DNA from 3 places in the Thiomicrorhabdus aquaedulcis genome. Region 1 is predicted to be linked to each of the others. Evidence: predicted binding sites of a transcription regulator. Region 1 holds the regulator's gene; each other region holds the start of a gene.
The links. The regulator PhoB, encoded in region 1, activates phosphate uptake and scavenging genes when phosphate is short. The targets are predictions, from matches to a motif close to GNNTGTCATAAAACTGTCANAT.
Positions count from the first base shown of each region.

Region 2: the regulator PhoB is predicted to act here: its motif matches at 3,087-3,108, upstream of EP181_RS10815 (choice-of-anchor I family protein).
Region 3: the regulator PhoB is predicted to act here: its motif matches at 3,170-3,191, upstream of EP181_RS01220 (BtaA family protein).

Region 1 is NZ_AP018722.1:1,864,209-1,870,364, forward strand. Features, by position in the region: gene EP181_RS08525 (inorganic phosphate transporter) at 1-507, shown strand, start outside; gene phoR (phosphate regulon sensor histidine kinase PhoR) at 732-2,033, opposite strand; gene phoB (phosphate regulon transcriptional regulator PhoB) at 2,037-2,735, opposite strand; gene phoU (phosphate signaling complex protein PhoU) at 2,992-3,705, opposite strand; gene pstB (phosphate ABC transporter ATP-binding protein PstB) at 3,802-4,620, opposite strand; gene pstA (phosphate ABC transporter permease PstA) at 4,663-6,156, opposite strand, start outside.
Region 2 is NZ_AP018722.1:2,349,880-2,356,035, reverse strand. Features, by position in the region: partial or broken gene aroB (3-dehydroquinate synthase) at 1-990, shown strand, start outside; gene EP181_RS10830 (D-hexose-6-phosphate mutarotase) at 1,052-1,990, shown strand; gene EP181_RS10825 (hypothetical protein) at 2,200-2,751, shown strand; tRNA gene EP181_RS10820 (tRNA-Arg) at 2,876-2,950, shown strand; gene EP181_RS10815 (choice-of-anchor I family protein) at 3,192-4,961, shown strand; gene EP181_RS12750 (hypothetical protein) at 5,383-5,508, shown strand; gene EP181_RS10810 (hypothetical protein) at 5,722-6,156, shown strand, end outside.
Region 3 is NZ_AP018722.1:295,586-301,741, forward strand. Features, by position in the region: gene EP181_RS01210 (UDP-2,3-diacylglucosamine diphosphatase) at 1-649, opposite strand, end outside; gene EP181_RS01215 (GNAT family N-acetyltransferase) at 660-1,817, opposite strand; gene EP181_RS01220 (BtaA family protein) at 1,801-3,093, opposite strand; gene EP181_RS01225 (hypothetical protein) at 3,285-4,043, opposite strand; gene EP181_RS01230 (DUF3429 domain-containing protein) at 4,207-4,821, shown strand; gene EP181_RS01235 (methyl-accepting chemotaxis protein) at 4,896-6,156, opposite strand, start outside.

The DNA of each region.
Region 1 (6,156 bases):
GGCCCTAAACTTATTAAAACAGTTGGCAGTGAAATTACCGAACTGGATCAAATGCGCGCCTATTCTGTGGCTATGGCGGCCTCTGTCACGGTGATTGTTGCCTCTCAACTGGGATTACCCGTAAGCTCTACCCACATTGCGGTAGGCGGCATTTTTGGCGTTGGGTTCTTGCGTGAATATTTAAAACGCAATTACGCCAATACCATACAAGAGATTCGTGACCACCATCAAGGTGCCGATCATCACGTTACTGAACGCTTTATTCAAAAATTTGAAAAAGCATCAGTAAAACAGAAAAAACTCATGCTGGCGCAATTAAAAGACAAGCAAACAGAGCTAGAACTAACCAAAAAAGAGCGTAAATCGCTTAACAAGGTTTATCAAAAAGAGTTGGTAAAACGCTCGGCGTTCTTAAAAATTGTGGCCGCCTGGGTCATTACGGTTCCTGCGTCGGCTCTGTTGGCTGCATTGATATATTATGCAATTCGCGGAATGATGGTGCCTTAATGACCTTTAACCACCCTTTACAACATAACGCTTATTCAGTTTTTTATTAAATATATTTTAACCAGGCCTGGTTGTTTGCATACATTCATCAACAACCTCACCAGGCCTGGTCACTGCGCTTAAATCAAACACTTCTATATAGAGACCTTTGCACGAGTGGATGTACGGCCAAAAATTTTTCCTCATTTTTTCTCGTACCCCACTCGTGCAAAGGTCTCATATACTTAATCTGGCGTTTGCTCAATCACCTTTTTAGCAGAGAACTTACAACTAAACGTTGACCCTTTACCCAACTGACTGTTAATTGCCAATGAAGAGCCATGACGCTCTAAAATGTGTTTTACAATGGCCAGCCCCAACCCTGTTCCCCCCGTGCCACGTGAACGTGCTGTGTCAACACGGTAAAAACGTTCGGTAATGCGGCTAATGTGCTCGGGTGCAATGCCAATGCCGTTGTCTTTGACGGAAAATTGCGCGCTATTTTTTTCTTTAAACCAACGCACTTCTATCACACCGCCTTCTGGCGTATAGCGAATAGCATTTGACACCAAGTTCATAAACACACTTTTAAGCGGTTCAGGTTGCCCCATCACGCCAAGACAAGGGTCTACATCAAAAACAATTTTATGCTGCCCTTGACTGAGCTGATTGGCCTCTACTTCAAGTTTAACCAGCATATCAGGCACATCAACCGGTTCTTCTTTGGCGGTTAAGGTTTCGGACTCCATGCGCGACAACATAAGCAAATCTTCAATAATAGCCTGCATGCGATCCGATTGATTTTGCATATTGCTCAAAGCGCCCTGCCATTGTGCTTGATGCGGCCCTGGGGTGTCGAGCATGACTTCTAAATACCCTTTTAACACCGTAAGCGGGGTACGCAACTCGTGCGAGGCGTTGGCTATAAAATCTCGCCGCACTTGTGCCAAATTATAAAGCTCACTAATATCTCTTAAAATCAATAGCTTATGATTGTTAAAATACGGGATAATTTGCACATTGTAAATGCGTTGCTGACCTTGCAACCGTTTAATGGTTAAGGAAGACGTGTGTTGTTTTAGTTTTAAATACGCTAAAAAATCAGGATGCCGCATCAAACTTTCAATTTTACGACCGACATCATCACGCTTAAACTCTAAAATACTTTCGGTTGAGGCATTAAACCATTCAATGTAGTTTTTAGAATCTAACGAAATAATGGCATCAGGAATCAGCATGGATGCGGCTTTAAATTGCTCTGACTTATACAGTTGCAAATCGGCGTGCTTTTCAACCGCTCGCTGTTTCTTTGACACCAAGTAGCTTAGCTCGCTCCAAAACCCAGACGTGGGTGGAAAAGCCGATTGGGTACCGCCTTCCATCCACCGCTCAAATTTGCGCATACTCCACAACTGTCGAGCCACATAAAAAACGGCATACGCCACAAAGCTTTGTAGCCACCAACTGGTAAGCCAAGCAAAAAACATCACCCCCCACAACGAGGTAACTAGCCAAGTGAGTTCGCGGCGAACGCCGCTGGACAACAACGCTTAAACCTCAAGCGCCGAAAATCGGTAGCCGGTGCCGCGAATAGTTTGAATGTAATCGGCGACATTAAGCGGTTCAAGAATTTTACGTAACCGACGAATATGAACGTCAACCGTGCGGTCTTCGACCACAATGTTTTCGCCCCAGACGTGATTAAGTAATTGCGTCCGTGAATAGACGCGGTTGGGATGAGACATAAAAAACTGAATCAACTTAAACTCAGTAGGGCCTAATTTAACTTCTTGTTGGTCTACTAAAAAACGGTGACTGGTTAAGTCTAAGTGCATTTTTCCGGCCACTAAGGCATCAACCGATTGAACGTCACTTTCTTGACGACGCAATATGGCTTTTACCCTAGCCACTAAGGCGCGCGGAGAAAATGGTTTAACCACGTAATCGTCTGCACCGGCTTCAAAGCCTTTAACCTGATCGTTTTCTTCACCGCGAGCGGTTAACAAAATAATGGGCACCGCACGCGTTTTGTCATTTTGTCTAATGCGTTGCGCCAGTGAAACACCGCTGATGCCGGGAAGCATCCAATCCAATAAAATCAGATCGGGTTGTTGCTCAAGCACCATTAACCAGGCCTGCTCAGCGTTCGCCGCTTCTATTACCGTGTATTCCGAAGATTCCAAGGTAAATCTAAGCATATCGCGAATTGCAGCTTCGTCCTCAACAATCAAAATGGTGGGTTGTGACATTAATGTCTTTCTCCTATTGGGTGGTGCAGACTCGTGAGCCAGACCACCTTTGCACGTCTTTTAGGCTTAATGAGACCTTTGCACGAGTGAATTCACGAATAAAAATGGTTAAAATTCACCCGATTTTTGTTGAAAAACTTGCGAATAGCCAGCTATTCACTGCATTTCCCGCCGCAATCAGGCAAATTTTCCCGCATTTTTCTTTCGCGCCTCACTCGTGCAAAGGTCTCTAATAATTAAACGGGTTTAACGCCTTTTAAAAGTCTGCTAGTTTATCTGAATCCATATTGCGAATGTCTTGACCTTCGACCAAGTACACGACGCTTTCGGCAATATTAACCGCATGGTCGGTAATACGCTCGGCGGCACGCAACGCATAAATCATTTCGATTAAATACTCTGGTGGAATATTGGTACTGTTAAAACCTTGCAACACGCTTTGAGTAGCGGTTTTTAGGGCAATGTCCATGCGTTCTTCATCGTCGATTATATCCGCAATTTCGGATAAGTCTAACCGTGAAAAGGCATTGAGTGACTTTTTAAGCATTTCAGTGGCGCAGGTGGCAATTTCTATCAAACCTAAGTAACCCGGAATGCTTTCGCAACGATAATCACTGTCGGCAATTTTAATGGCTAATTTGGCGGCGTTAACCGACTCATCGCCCATTCGCTCTAAATCGACTGCAATTCGGATGGCAATAATAATTAAACGTAAATCTGACGCCGTAGGTTGTTGACGTGCTAAAACGCTGGCGCACAAACGGTTAATTTCCATCTCTTCTTTGTTGACAATTTTGTCCAACACTTTAATGTTTTTTGCCAATGGCAAATCGTTACATTTAATAGCTTCTAGGGCGTTATCGAGTTGTTTTTCGACCATTCCACCCATTTCTAATACTTGGTTAAACAGGTCTTCTAAATTGCGATTGTATTGCTCAGAAATATGCGCTTTAAATTCAGTACGTTCCATGGTTACACTCCTAAAAACAGCTTTAATAAAATATATGCGGATTTTTGCGTTGACCAGGCCTGGTCAACGCCGTTTTAAAACGTTGTGAAGCGTATATTAGCCATAACGTCCGGTAATGTAATCTTCGGTACGCTTAATTTTAGGGCGCGTAAACAAGCTGTCGGTGTCAGCGTATTCAATGAGTTCACCCATGTACATAAAGGCCGTGTAATCTGATACACGTGCCGCTTGTTGCATATTGTGCGTAACAATAACAATAGTAAAGTCTTTTTTAAGCTCAAAAATAAGTTCTTCAATGGCAAGCGTCGAGATAGGATCTAACGCCGACGTGGGCTCATCCAATAACAGCACTTCAGGCTTAATGGCAATGGCGCGTGCAATGCACAAACGTTGCTGTTGTCCACCAGACAATCCCAACGCATTGTCGTGCAAACGATCTTTGGCTTCTTCCCACAATCCTGCGCCTTTTAATGCCCATTCGACCGTTTCGTCTAATACAGCTTTGTCACTGATGCCTTGCAAACGCAAACCGTAGCAAACATTTTCATAAATGGATTTTGGAAACGGATTAGGCTTTTGAAACACCATGCCCACACGGCGGCGTAATGCAGCTACGTCCATTTGCTTGGCGTACATTTCATCGCCATGCAACAACATCTCACCTTTGGTATTCACAATGTCAATAAGATCGTTCATGCGATTAAAACAACGCAATAAAGTCGATTTACCGCACCCTGACGGCCCAATAAACGCGGTAACGCGGTTTTCGGGGATAATCATATTTACATCCATCAACGCTTGCTTGGTACCGTAATAAAGATTCCAGTTTTTAACTTCAATTGCCACTTTTTCGTTTGCTAACGATAGGCTGCGATCTTCTCTGTCTAACGAAATACTCATGTTGTATTCACTCATGTCGATTTTCCTTAAAAATAGGGGTCATGCCAAGCATGTAGGTTAATGGTCAAGCGCTTTGTAGCGTTCTCTTAATCGGTTACGAATGGTGATGGCGCCTAAGTTAAGCCCGACAATAATAATCACCAACAATAAAGACGTTGCATACACTAAGGGCTGAGAAGCTTCTATATTAGGACTTTGGAAGCCTACGTCGTAGATGTGAAAACCTAAGTGCATAAATTTGCGGTCTAAATGCACAAACGGGGCAATCATGTCTATTGGCAACTCTGGAGCTAATTTAACCACGCCCACCAACATTAACGGAGCAACCTCACCCGCTGCACGCGCAATAGCCAAAATTAATCCGGTCATAATCGCAGGCATCGCCATGGGCAATACTAAACGCATAATGGTTTCGGCTTTAGTTGCACCCAAGGCCAAGCCACCTTCACGTAAAGCACGAGGAATACGCGACAAGCCTTCTTCGGTTGACACAATCACCACGGGCAACGTTAGCAACGCCATGGTCAATGACGCCCATAATAAGCCTGGCGTTCCAAAAGTAGGACTGGGTAAGGCGTAGTTGTAAAACAGTTCGTCTACATTGGCACCTAAAATATATACAAAGAACCCTAATCCAAAAATACCAAAGACAATCGACGGAACACCCGCCAGGTTGTTAATGGATATACGAACCAAACGCAATACCGTGCCTTCTCTAGCGTATTCACGCATGTAAATGGCGGCAATAACGCCCATTGGGGTTACAAATAACGTCATCAATAACACCATGGTCACGGTACCAATAATGGCTGGAAACACACCACCTTCGGTATTGGCTTCACGTGGGTCGTCCCACAAGAAGTTGCCCATAGCATTAAAGAAATACCCCACCTTTTCAGTGGTCGTCATATTGTTAGGCTGCCAAGCGTGTACCATCTTTACCACAGGAACAACGACTTCTTTACCCGTGCTAACGCGTAAAGTTAACTCACCCAACAATTTTAACTGATCATAAAAAACCTTAGTTTGCCCTTGGTAGGCAGTAAATTGCTTTTCATATTCGGCGCGTTGTGAATCCAACAGAGCCTTGCTGTCAGTGGTTAAGGTCTTGTCAGCAATTTGTATTTTTTCTTCTAAACGTAACCCCTCAATTTTGGCGTTTAATTTACCAATCTCGATTTTTTCGATGTGACGTATTTCGGCGCGAATATCGGCGCTTTTACCCACTTGCTCATTTAAGCGCGCCAATAACTCGGCAGGCTCTCTGATATCTTGACCGTCCACACTAAACTGCACCGCGTGACCATACAGATTACCGTACTCAAAACGCTCAACCACCATGACATTGTTAGACAAGGTAGTAAAACCACCTTGCAAGTCCAAACTGCTGACCCATCTAAAATCAATGCCTAGAATATCGCGGTTACCGGTCTTAATAAGGTGCTGGGGAACGTCGATTTTGCCATGAATTGCTTCTGGCGCATCACTTTCAACCACCAACATCTTAGAGTCTTGCCACTCGCCAATCACCGTTTCTAACTGGCCATTGGG
Region 2 (6,156 bases), 490 kb from region 1:
GGGCAAGCAGGTGTTGATTGTAACCAACACCACGGTCGCCCCCTTGTATTTGGACGCGTGCAAAAAAGCCTTTGCCGACTTTACCGTTGAAACGGTGATTTTGCCCGATGGCGAACAGTATAAAAATTTAGACACCCTTAACTTGGTGTTTGATGCGCTGATTGGCCAGCGGTTTGATCGCAGTTGCACGTTGGTGGCGTTGGGCGGCGGGGTGATTGGCGACATGACCGGTTTTGCCGCCGCCGCGTTTCAGCGCGGGGTTAATTTTATTCAAATGCCCACGACCTTACTGTCACAAGTAGACTCTTCGGTGGGGGGAAAACTGGTGTAAATCATCCGCTGGGTAAAAATATGATTGGGGCGTTTCACCAACCCGAATGCGTGGTGATTGATACCCAAACCCTTAATACGCTGGCCGATCGTGAGTTGTCTGCTGGTCTGGCCGAGGTGATTAAATACGGTTTAATTGGCGATTATCCCTTTTTTGAGTGGCTTGAAACCCACATTAGCGCCTTGCTTAAACGCGAACCGGCCGCATTAATGGAAGCGATTGAACGTTCGTGTCAAAACAAAGCCGACATTGTGGCGTTGGACGAAAAAGAGTCGGGTTTACGTGCGCTGTTTAATTTAGGCCATACCTTTGGCCACGCCATTGAATCGGGCATGGGGTATGGTAACTGGTTGCACGGCGAAGGCGTGAGTGCCGGCACCATGCAAGCGGTCTATTTATCGCGTTTGTTGGGTAATTTAAGCCCCGAAGAGTGCACGCGCATTCAAGCCATTTTTGAACAAGCGCATCTGCCTATTTATCCGCCCAGTGTGGCGCAAATGAGCAACCAAACGTATTTAGATTTAATGGCGGGCGATAAAAAAGTCCAAGCCGGCACCATTCGTTTGGTGTTGTTAAAAACCATTGGCCAAGCGTACGTGACTGGCGACTATCCACGCGCATTGTTAGAACAAACCCTCAGCGAATGGCGTCCTGCGTAAGCATCGCACTTCACCAGGCCTGGTTAACGTGTTTAACTTATAAATTATTTTAGGAGGCATGATGCCCAATAGCACCGCACAGCAAGACGCTCAGCAAGATACCCAAGACACTCAACCCTACGCGCAACAGCTCACCGCCGAAGGGGTGTCGTTTCGCATGCAAGACAATATTATGATGATTGAGGTTAAAAACGGTCTGGCGAGCGCTTTAATTACCACCCATGGCGGTTCGGTGTTAAATTTTAAGCCCAGCGACCAGCCCGAAGTGTTGTGGGTGAGCCCCACCAGTATTTACAACGGCCAAAAGCCCGTGCGCGGTGGTGTGCCTATTTGTTGGCCGTGGTTTGGGGCTAATGCCACTAATCCGGCCGCCCCAGCACACGGTTTTGTGCGCAATGCGGTATGGCAGTTAGAGCACGTCGCCAACATGCCCTCGGGTGCCACCGAAGTGGTGTTGGGCTTTGATTCAAGCGAAGAAACCTTGGCGCTTTGGCCACACTACTTTCATGCCGAACTTAAAATAGAAGTCGGTGAAAAACTTGCGTTGTCGCTTACCACCTACAACCTAAACGACCACGACATTGAAATTACCGAAGCGTTTCACACCTATTTTGCCGTCGCCGACGCGCGTAATTTGGTGATTGCCGGTTTAGACGGTGCCACGCATTTAGACAAACTCAGCCACGCACCGGCCGAGCGTCAAGCGGGTGATTTAGTGCTTAATCCGCCTATGGATTCGGTGTACTTAAACCACACCGCCGACACGGTCATTGAAGACGCGGGCAACCATCGCGCCATTATCATTGAAAAAAACAACGCCCAATCGGCGGTGGTTTGGAACCCGGGTCCAGAAACCGTAAAAGGCTTTGGCGACATTCCAGACGATTTATGGCCAGCGTTTGTGTGCGTTGAAGCCGGTAATATCGCCGACAATGCCGTGGTGATTGGTGCTAATGAAAAACACACTTTTACCATGATGCTGTCGAGTCAAGCGCGCTAACACTTTAACGTTTAAAACCTTTGTACGCCCACGCAAAACCGCCCTTTTTAGGGCGGTTTTGCGTTTAACCAGGCCTGGTCAAAGCCCTAAAAACATTAGTCGCACGTTTGATGCATAATCCTTAAAAAGCATTGCATTCACACATTAAGTGTTATAACTTAAAGCTCAAAGATTAGAATATTATCATACGCTTATGCATTGGAGTGGTTATGTCGGGGTTACTAACAGATTTGGTGGTTGGGTGTAAAAACGTTTACATTGAAAACTTATGTTTTATTTTGCCTTTAAAGCCGCTTAGAGCGACGCCCAAGGTACAGTTTTTTAGCGTAGACGGCGTGGTGGACGATTTATCCAGCATCGATTTGGTACTGCACGAACCCGGCGGAAAAAGCCCACTCATCGCCGGCGACGACACCTGGTACTGGTACATGCACACCGACCAAGAAGACAAATTAGTGGTGCATCAAGGCCAGCGTTTGGTGGAGTTGTATTCGGTAAAACACGGCCAGGTTGAACGTTTTGAAGTTACCACCGACGCCATTTACCATAACGGCCAAAAAATATTTACCGGTGCCGCCATCTTAGGCTGGCCACCGCAGGTGTTTCACCGTGTGCATTCACCCCAAGGCAGTGTTTCGACCAACTATGCCACCCGAACCCAAGACTTTTCGCTTAAAACCAACTTTAACATCTACCAACTCGACACCATCACGGGTCAGCACGCGCTGGCGCGTTTGGGCGCGCTTGATCAGCCAGTGTGATCAGCCAGTGTGATCAGCCAGTGTGATCAGCTAGGGTAGTCATTTTTAGCGCAGCATTAATGTGCGATGCCAACCATTTAAGCCTGCAAACCGCGCATCAAACGGTTAAAATACCACCCCATTCGCGGCCGTAGTTAAATGGATATAACCGCCCCCTCCTAAGGGGCAATTCCAGGTTCGATTCCTGGTGGCTGCACCACAAACCTAAGCCCCAGCGATGCACATCGCTGGGGCTTTTTAGTTTAATCTCTCTTTGTTTTAAACATTTCTTTAAATTTACCAGGCCTGGTAGTTGAAAAATTTAAACCCTTGTTTACTCTAAAGTTGTCGCGCCAATCTGTCTTAAAAATGACACTATTTCTTAACATGCCGTTCACCGTGTTGTCATGTTTTGTTTTCATAATGACAAGTCATCTTTAATCATAAATTAAGAGGCAAGCATGAAACTAAACAAACTATCTATCGCAATGGGCTTAATGTTATCCACCACGTTGGTGTTAACCGGTTGCGGCGGTGCAGAAGACGGTGACACTGGTGCGCAAGGTCTAGCAGGCGACGACGCCAGCACTCAAGTGGTCAGCTTAGAGCAAGTTGGGCGTACGGCTTCGCAGGGTTTTGCTGTAAGCGCTTCGGAAATTGTGGCTTATGACAAAGCTAATAACCGTATCTACACGGTGAATGCACGCAGTGGCCAAGTGGATGTGTTTAACAATCTTGGTGCTTCTGTAAGTACCTCACCCTCACAAAGCTTAGACATGGCGACTTTGATTAATGGCTTTGCCGGATTTTCTACAGCAACGGTAGGCGAGGCTAATAGTATTGCGGTTAGCGGCAATTACGCTGCTGTGGCGGTGGCTAACGCCACCAAAACCAATAATGGTTGGGTGGTGATTTTAAATACCGGCGATTTTTCGGTGGCCAGTGTTATTGAAACAGGTGCACTGCCTGACATGGTGACGTTTACGCCAGATGGTAAAAAAGTATTAGTGGCTAATGAAGGTGAGCCTGAAGATAATTATTTGGTTGATCCAGAAGGTTCTGTGAGTGTCATTACCTTAGCCAATTTTTCTAAAGTAGATATTGGGTTCGCTGACTTTAACATTGACGGTACTCGTAACGCAGAATTAGATTTAACCAAAATGGTATTAGACGGTTATAGCGCAACCAATGTTGGCAATAAAGCCACCGTGGCACAAAGTTTTGAACCTGAATACATTACGGTTTCTGAAGATGGTTCTAAAGCCTTTGTAGCCTTACAAGAAAACAACGCCATTGCGGTCATTAATCTAGCAGACAACTCGATTGAAAAAATCTTTGGTCTAGGGTTTAAAGATCATTCGATTCCTGGCAATGAAATGGATGCCAGTCAGAAAGACGGTGTTAATATCAAAAACTGGCCAGTTATGGGTATGTATATGCCTGATTCGATTAGCTCTATGACCTACAATGGCAAAACATATTTATTAACCGCAAATGAAGGCGATTCAAGAGAGGATTGGTTAAATGCCGTGACTGATTCTACAAGTTGTACAGCGGCTGGTTATTATTTTGATGGGAAATGCCTTGATGAGTTGGCTTTGAAAGATATTGGTGATTCTGATTTGATTATGGGAGCTGCGCTAACTGGCCTTGATACGGACACAACTTTAGGGCGTTTAAAATTCTCCTATTTTCAAACTAAGGTTATGAATAATGGTACTACGATAAACAAGCTATATGCCTACGGTGGGCGTTCGTTTTCTATCTGGGATACCGAAACAGGCCAGCAAGTATTTGACTCAGGTAGTTTCTTTGAAACTAAAACGGCGCAGTTGTACGGTGAAGACTTTAACAATGATAATGCCGAAAATACCGGCGATGACCGTTCTGATAATAAAGGCCCAGAACCCGAGGCCATTACAGTTGGCAAAATTGATGGGCACACCTATGCCTTTATTGGCTTAGAACGTATGGGCGGGGTGATGACGTACGATATTTCGAACCCTTACGCGCCTAAATATGTGCAGTATGTTAATAATCGTGATTTAACCAAGTCGCCTGCTGGAACAGACACAACTTACACAGTTGACGCTGGCGATTTAGGCCCAGAAGGCTTTAAGTTTGTGCCTGCGGCAGACAGTCCAGATAACAAAAACTATTTGATTGTGGGTAACGAAGTCAGTGGAACCACCGCTGTTTTTGAAGTAAAAGCGACATTGTTAAAAGATTAACCTTTATTGGTTGATTAATAAGCCCCTCTTAACGAGGGGTTTTTAGTTTGTAGCACCCAATAATTTGACACTAAGGTATTTTATAAACCACGTCCAACCCACCTGGCCTGGTAATTAGGGTTTTTTATTTTAACGGCTAAAATATTAATTTAGCCCTTTGATAAAAACAGATATGCACGTACTTAAAACCGGTTTTTTTCTATGTTGTCCGTTGGTTTGGGTATTGGGGGGGTGACATGCAAACTCAGGCTCACAGTGTTGAGATGGTGCTGCTGCGCCAGCAGTAATTTAGCACTTTTAATCGTACCAAAGATAGCACCGAAAACACCGCCAAAACCCACCTAACCTTGGCGATGCACACGCTTTTTTGCCAAGTACTCTTAATTAGACGCGCGATTAAATCGACCTAATCTGGCAGGTTTTGCCATGCCATGCCGCGCAAGACAGCAAATCGTTATCGCCGTATCAAGCCGATACTGTAAGCGAAAGTGTAACACTCAGTGGTTTGCAATGGTTTTTAGCGGCTGTGCCAAATCTAAGCGCCTAAGCCTTAGTGACAAGCGTTGCAGGGTTTATAGCGGTGCTTGATTGTTAATTCATATCAGTTTTTATGCCGAGAATCGATACTGGATTGGTAATATCATTCTTTAGGGTGATTTTGATCCCTTTCTCTTCTACTTAAAATTAACTTCAGGAAGTAAGCATATTTAGGCATTAAAAATTTATTTTAATTTGCCGACTTTAACTGAAGGAGAGGGTCATGAATAAACATTTATTAATGGGTACAGGATTAGCGTCAACAGCTCTAGTATTAGCCATGTTTTCAGGGTGCAGTGGTGGAGGCTCTTCAACCAGCGCAGCGACAGAAACTACAGAGTTAACAGAATTAACTTCATCTAAAGCTGAAACTTTAGCGGTTAACGCAGCAGAGGCTTTACCAGGGTGTTCTTATGTTTCGGATACCGTTGTAACTTCGGCATCACCAGCTTTTACGTTGATTTATCAATCGGCAATTAAAGAGGTTTTGGATGATAGTGAAGCTTCGGTAAGCACTAAGTTGGCAACGGTTAGATTAACGACGATTAATGAATCAACGCCAGGGACGTGCCCAACAGATCCGGGGTATTACACAAAAATAGGCACTCATGATGACGGTGTCGATGATGTGGTTTATACCTTTGTAAATTATTGTCTA
Region 3 (6,156 bases), 870 kb from region 1:
AGATAAAATTAACCGCGCGTTTCACCTTGTGTTTTAAATACGCCGATAACGACCAATAGCCAAAGCCCATTTTATGGCGCAGATGGTTGTACCAGCGATTGACGTGCAGCATGGTTTCATACAGACCGTCGCCCAAAAAAGCCAGCCAGCGATGACATTGAATCACGCCATCAAATTGGTCGCCGTGAATGCACCAGAGTTTTTTGCCCGTTGCGGTGGTGTGTTGGTATTCGTCTACCAGATGAATGTTGCCCAAGGTTAAGCCCGAGTAACGGCGCAGCATGTCGTCGTGATTGCCGGTAATGTAGACAATTTTGGTGCCCCGTTTGGCGCGGGTTAAAATGCGCCGAATCACATTGGTGTAGCTTTGTGGCCAAAAGACTTTTTTGCGCATACGCCAACCGTCAATAATGTCGCCCACCAAAATGAGGGTGTCGCAGTCGTTGTGTTTTAAAAAGTCGCTTAAAAAGTCGGCTTTGCAGCCTTTTGAGCCTAAATGGGTGTCGGATATCCAAATGGTGCGATAGTGGTGTACGGCGGTTTCGTCTGGAGCAAGCCCGCCATGCGTTTGGGAGCCATCAGGCTCTGGAATGGTTTGATTGTGTAATTGAGTCACTAATTTAATAACCGACTGGGGTTCAAGGTGCATGCAGACTCGCTTAAATTTCGTGTGATTGAAGCAGTTTGGGGCCAAAGGTACGCATGATTTTGGCCAGGCCTGTTAAGGTGGTTTTTTGTACCCAGGGCAAATGTTTAACGTACAGAGCCGTGTATTCCACCTCGGGTTTCCCACCTCGTCGCCGTTTAAACTCGCCAGCACCCGAGCTTAGGTTCATGGTTTGACCGCGTTCAAACGTGATTTTTAACAAGGTTGCCATCAGCAAACGATACAGCCCTAGTTCTTTGGGTTGTTGCGTGTCGTAGCCCACAATGGGCGTGGTAATAATGTCTTGCTGGGTAAGCAGACCGATGGTGGCGATGATGCGACCTTGCGGGTTTCTAAAACTGTAAAACTCAACGAGTTGCTGTTGGTGCAAAAATTCAAAATATTGCTCAGTAAAGTTGGGGTTGTAAGCCGAATGTTTTTCAATAAATAGCTGATGAAAACACTGCGCCATATCGGCAAAGTCTTCACTTAAATGTTCGTGCGGCAACACTTTGGTTAAAAGGGTTTTACGCAACAAGCGTTGGTCGTTTTGGGTGTTATTGCACTTCCACCAAGTGGGGTTGTGTTTGTCAAACAAATACACTTGGCGAGCTGGCATCAAAATCCACCCTTGCTGGGTTAAGGTGTGCATTAACTCAGGGTTGGTTTGGACGTTGAGCGAGCGAATAGAAAAATTATGTGAAGGATAGCGGTCAATTAAATTAAACGTTAGGGTTTGCACTGTTTCGGGTGACCATTCGGGCAGTAGATTGGTGGACACCAACCAATTGTTAATAGACACCGAACGGTTGATTTTGCCAACTTTTAAAACCACCGATGTAACGCCAATCACCCCGCGCAACACAGCTTCTAACAATGGGTTTTTAAGCACGCTTAATTCATTGCGCGCATACGTAATGTAAGCGGTGTAGGCCGAGCAGACATAGCTGTTGTCGTAATCGGTGCTGTTAATGGTTAAGGGCACATCATCGTTGCCTACACGCAGGGTTTGCAGCTCGGTTTTAACATTGGCGATGTTGTTGCTTACCCCGGTAAGTTGAAAATAATGCGTCCATAACTTGGCCAACGAGGGACGCGGAGGCTCTGTTTGCGCTGAATCGGTTTGGGCAAAATGATACGGCATGCCAAAAGAATTATTGTGCGTGGACATACACATGCACCCCGCCGTAAATTCCTGAACGGTCTTGCTCGGTAAACTCGTGGTTTATGTTCGTGTCGGTGCGCCAGTGGCTTAATAATGCGCTTGGTAAATTTTCTTCTAATGGAGAGGTAATACCCGCTGTTCTAAACACAACGCGCGCATTGGGTTGAGCAGTACGATTAACTTCTTGCCACAGCTCGGTCAGTTGTTGGGCGTCCATCCAGTCTTGCGCGTCTAAAAACAAATACGCGTTTAAGCTCTGCGCGGGCATGGCTTTTAAGCGTTCGGTCATAGACTGGTGAAACACCTCTACATTGCTTTGCCCTTGGCTTACGGCTTTAAAATGCGGGGCTTGCAAATAGCGCGGCACAGCTTGGAGGTGTTCTATATCGTATTGGCGATTAAACGCCTGCCATGCAAAATAGTTGGTTTTAAGGTCAAACTGACACGCCAAGCGTCGAGCGCGCGTTTGCAGTAAAAGGTGCATGCCTTGGTTTTGCTGGTTAGATTGTTCAACCATTTCGTTAAACTGCGCGGGCGGAATTCCTAGGCTGTACAAGACCACTGGGCGGTTGGATAAAAACTTTATTAAACGGGTTTCAAACACCGGGGCGACATGCTCATCAAACAGGCGTGTTTGCTCGGCCAAGGTACGCGCTTGCATCACTTTACTGATGTCGTAGCCTAATTGGCGCGAGGTCCAATGAATTAAGCCAATAAATTGCCCCAATAAGCCGTGGTTGTAAAAGCCATCGGTAAAAAATTCAATGCGCTTTTTGCCCCAAACGCGCTCTTTGCCTTCCCAATAAGCCAAGGTTTGTGAGTCTAGGTTGGGTTTTAAATAGGCGTGGTAATGGTCTATGTTTTTGGGCAAATTAGCGCGGCCAAAAAAGTCAAAAAACGCTTCAAAATCAGGTAAATGTTTTAACGCCGCGAGTTTTAAACGAATTAACGCAATGTGCGCTTCGTTTAAATCGACCACGGTAATGTGTTCGGGTTGCACGCTTAAATAATTGAGTGCGTTGCAGCCACCCGAAGAAATAGTAAATATTCTTGAGTGTGCATTTAGGTTAAGTGCCGCAATATCCACCTCGGGATCTTCCCAAATTTGTGGGTACACTAAGCGATTAAACCAACGGGCAAATAAGCGGTTTTGTAAGCCTTTGAGTGAAAAAATTGAGGTGTTGTGCACCGCATTGTCCAGCAAGTTTTGGGTAGAAGGCGTGGCGGTGGAGGTGTTAAGGCTATCGGCTGTTTGTGAAGTAAGAGAGCGTGTAAAGTTCATAAGAGTGCACCATTAAATTAAGTGGCTCTATGCTAAAACCCACCGCTAAATATCGTGTGAACTTTACATAATAGTTACGTAACAGAAATATGACGAACCTGAGTTTTTCAACTTAACTTAACCAGGCCTGGTAGGCCTGGTTAAGTTAAGTTAGGTTAATAGAAGTGCCTAAAAGCTTACCTCTCTTTAAGTTAAGGCTCGCTAAATTCGTAGTAGGGTTTAAGTTGGCCTTCAAACGCATAGGTAAATTGATACGCTGTTTGCGGTTGCGATGATGGTTTTTGTAAGCCTGTAATATGAGTGGGCGTGTGGGTGGTAAGGCGAGCGGGTGCGGTTAAGGAAATATTTTCTTCAACAATCATGGGAAAATAGCCGTCAAAAAACTTACGCATATACGGCCCACGCTGCACCGCAAATCCGTTGGCTACGCGAATTAAGGTTTGGCTTTGGCCTTTAATGCAAATGTGCGCTCCGCGACTTACATTAGACAGCACCACCACGTTTTCTTGGGTAATGGCCTGTTCAATGCCTTGTGACGAAACAACGTTTAAATTGCGGGTGCGCTGTGCGTTATAAGCCACCTCGACTTTAGAAATGGGGTCAAGCTGATAGTGGCATTGCGAAAAATCAATCCAGCCGCTGGCCAAACTGTTGTGGTCGATTTTAAGGTCGTTTTTAAGCCAATAACTCTCTTTATTGGCTTTGTCACTCCACGCAAACCCTTCGGAGGCCACATGAGCCGTAACCGACTTTAAGCCAGAATCGTCTAATAGCCAGGCTTTTTCAGCCTCGGTTAAGCCTTCTAGACTTTGACTGATTTCAATTTGAGCCATAGCCACAGAATAAGGCGATAGTAACAAAAGGCTTAGAGCAATTTTAGCCACTCTAGCCATCTTAGAAATCTTGGCAGTCGCAGTATCAGCCGTCGCAATGTAAGTAAAAAGAGTCATAAAATAAGTCCAGGTTTGGTGTAGTTGTGCATTTACTTTAGCACAATTGTGTCTTTCTGTACCGCGCTTGCACTGAAAATGTATAGTTTTTGGCTGGTTATTGTATAATTTTTTTAAAGGAGAAACACGATGAAAAAAATGAGTAATTAAGATGTTGCCTAGAATGATAAACAAAACTCTATTTGACCCCGATCCCGCATTGTCACGACAGCCACAAATTGTGGCGAGCGTATTAACGTATTTGGGTACGCTGCCTTTTTTATATGGTGTGTTGTGGGCGTTAAATGTGGTGGCAACGCCGCCTTTGCCGTTTTCGATTGAAGCGGCTTTAATGGGTTACACAGTGGTAATTATTAGCTTTATTGCGGGGATTCACTGGGGTTTGGCGGTGAGTTTTTACAGTCACCGTTCAACGCAGCAATGGCACAGTAATGCTAGGCCATTAGACGATGACACCGAATTTTGTAGCCTAACACGTCAGCAAAACTCAAAGCATTTTAGCGAATCTAATTTTTCGATTATGGCGTTATTTATCAGCTCTAATGTTATGGCGTTGTGGGCTTGGCTTATGTTGCTTTTATGGTTTGTGTCAACTCAACAGGCCTGGTCAAGTTGGCTAAGCTGGTTGGGCTTAGCCATGGCGTTTGCAGTATTGTTAACGGTTGATTACGTCTGGGCCAGAGTCAATGATACGCACTCATGGCTTTGGTTGTTACGCTGGCAAGCCAGCAGTGTGGCCATTGTGTCTATGTTTGCAATGGCCTTTAAAACGGCTTAAAAACGAACTGCAAAGGTCTTATTAGGTCTGAAATGTTAAACGTTAAGTGTTTAGCGTTAACTTAAATCGTTAATTTAAACCTTTAACTTTTCAACAGAAATAATTAATTCCTCGGTCGCTCTTTTCATTTGCTCTGTCGTGGCATAATTTTCTTCAACCAAGGCGGCGTTTTGCTGAGTTACATCGTCAATGCTTGAAATTGCTTTGTTAATTTCAGCAACGCCTTTGGCTTGTTCGTGCGAAGACTGTCCAATTTGTATAACCACCGAGCGCATTTTTTGAGTTTCGGCGGTAATTTGCTCAAGATAGGAATTAACGCGGTTTACTTTTTCTACACCGCCCTCAATGGCTTGCGATGTTTTAACCGTTAACTGGTTAATCTCTTTTGCAGCGTCGGCTGATTTGCCCGCTAAGTTACGAACTTCACCTGCCACAACGGCAAAACCTCGACCATGCTCACCGGCTCTGGCGGCTTCAACGGCGGCGTTTAAAGCCAGCAAGTTTGTTTGAAACGCAATAGAGTCAATTAAGCTGGTTATATTTTGAATTTGCGACGATGCGGTTTGAATATCATGCATAGCAGATTGTGTTTGATGCATGGTTTCGTTAGCGTCATTTAATACAATAACTTGGCTTTCGGCAATGGCAACAGCCGATTGCGTTGATTCAAGATTGCTTTGAACCTGAGACGATGTTTGCTCCATAGCGGAAGAGGTTTCTTCTAAAGAAGCCGCTTGTTCTTGGGTTCGTTCATTTAATGACAATGTGCCAGAGGCAACAATATCAACCGCCTCATTAACATCATTTGTAACCGATTTTACATGGTTAATGATTTCTCTTAGGCCCGTTACGGCTTTGTTTAGCGCCTCTTTTGCCTCAAGAATTTTGTATTCATACGGGTTGGTAATAAGCGTTCTAAAATCGCCTTCGGCCAATCGTTGTGCGGCAATCACCACGTCATCAAAGCCTTTTGATAGGTTCACCAACGAGTCGTTAATAATATTAGACAGCTTTTTAATATCGCCCTTTGTTTGCGACTCAATTCTAAGTGAAAAATCGCCTTTAGACACTTGCAACATAACGTCATCAATCTCTTTAAACACCAGCGATAAATCGTGCATGGTGTTTTTAGCCGATTCGACAATGTCAAAGTACTGGCCTTTTAAATCATTTGAATGCGTATTGCCAAATTGACCTTCGCGCAAGTCGGTTAACACTTCGTTAATGCGTTTAAAAGTGTTTTGCAGACCGTCTACGGTGCTGTTAAGTTGGTTTTGAATGACTTTAAAATCGGCTTTGTATTCTTGGTCTAATCGAGTGGTTAACTCGCCTTTT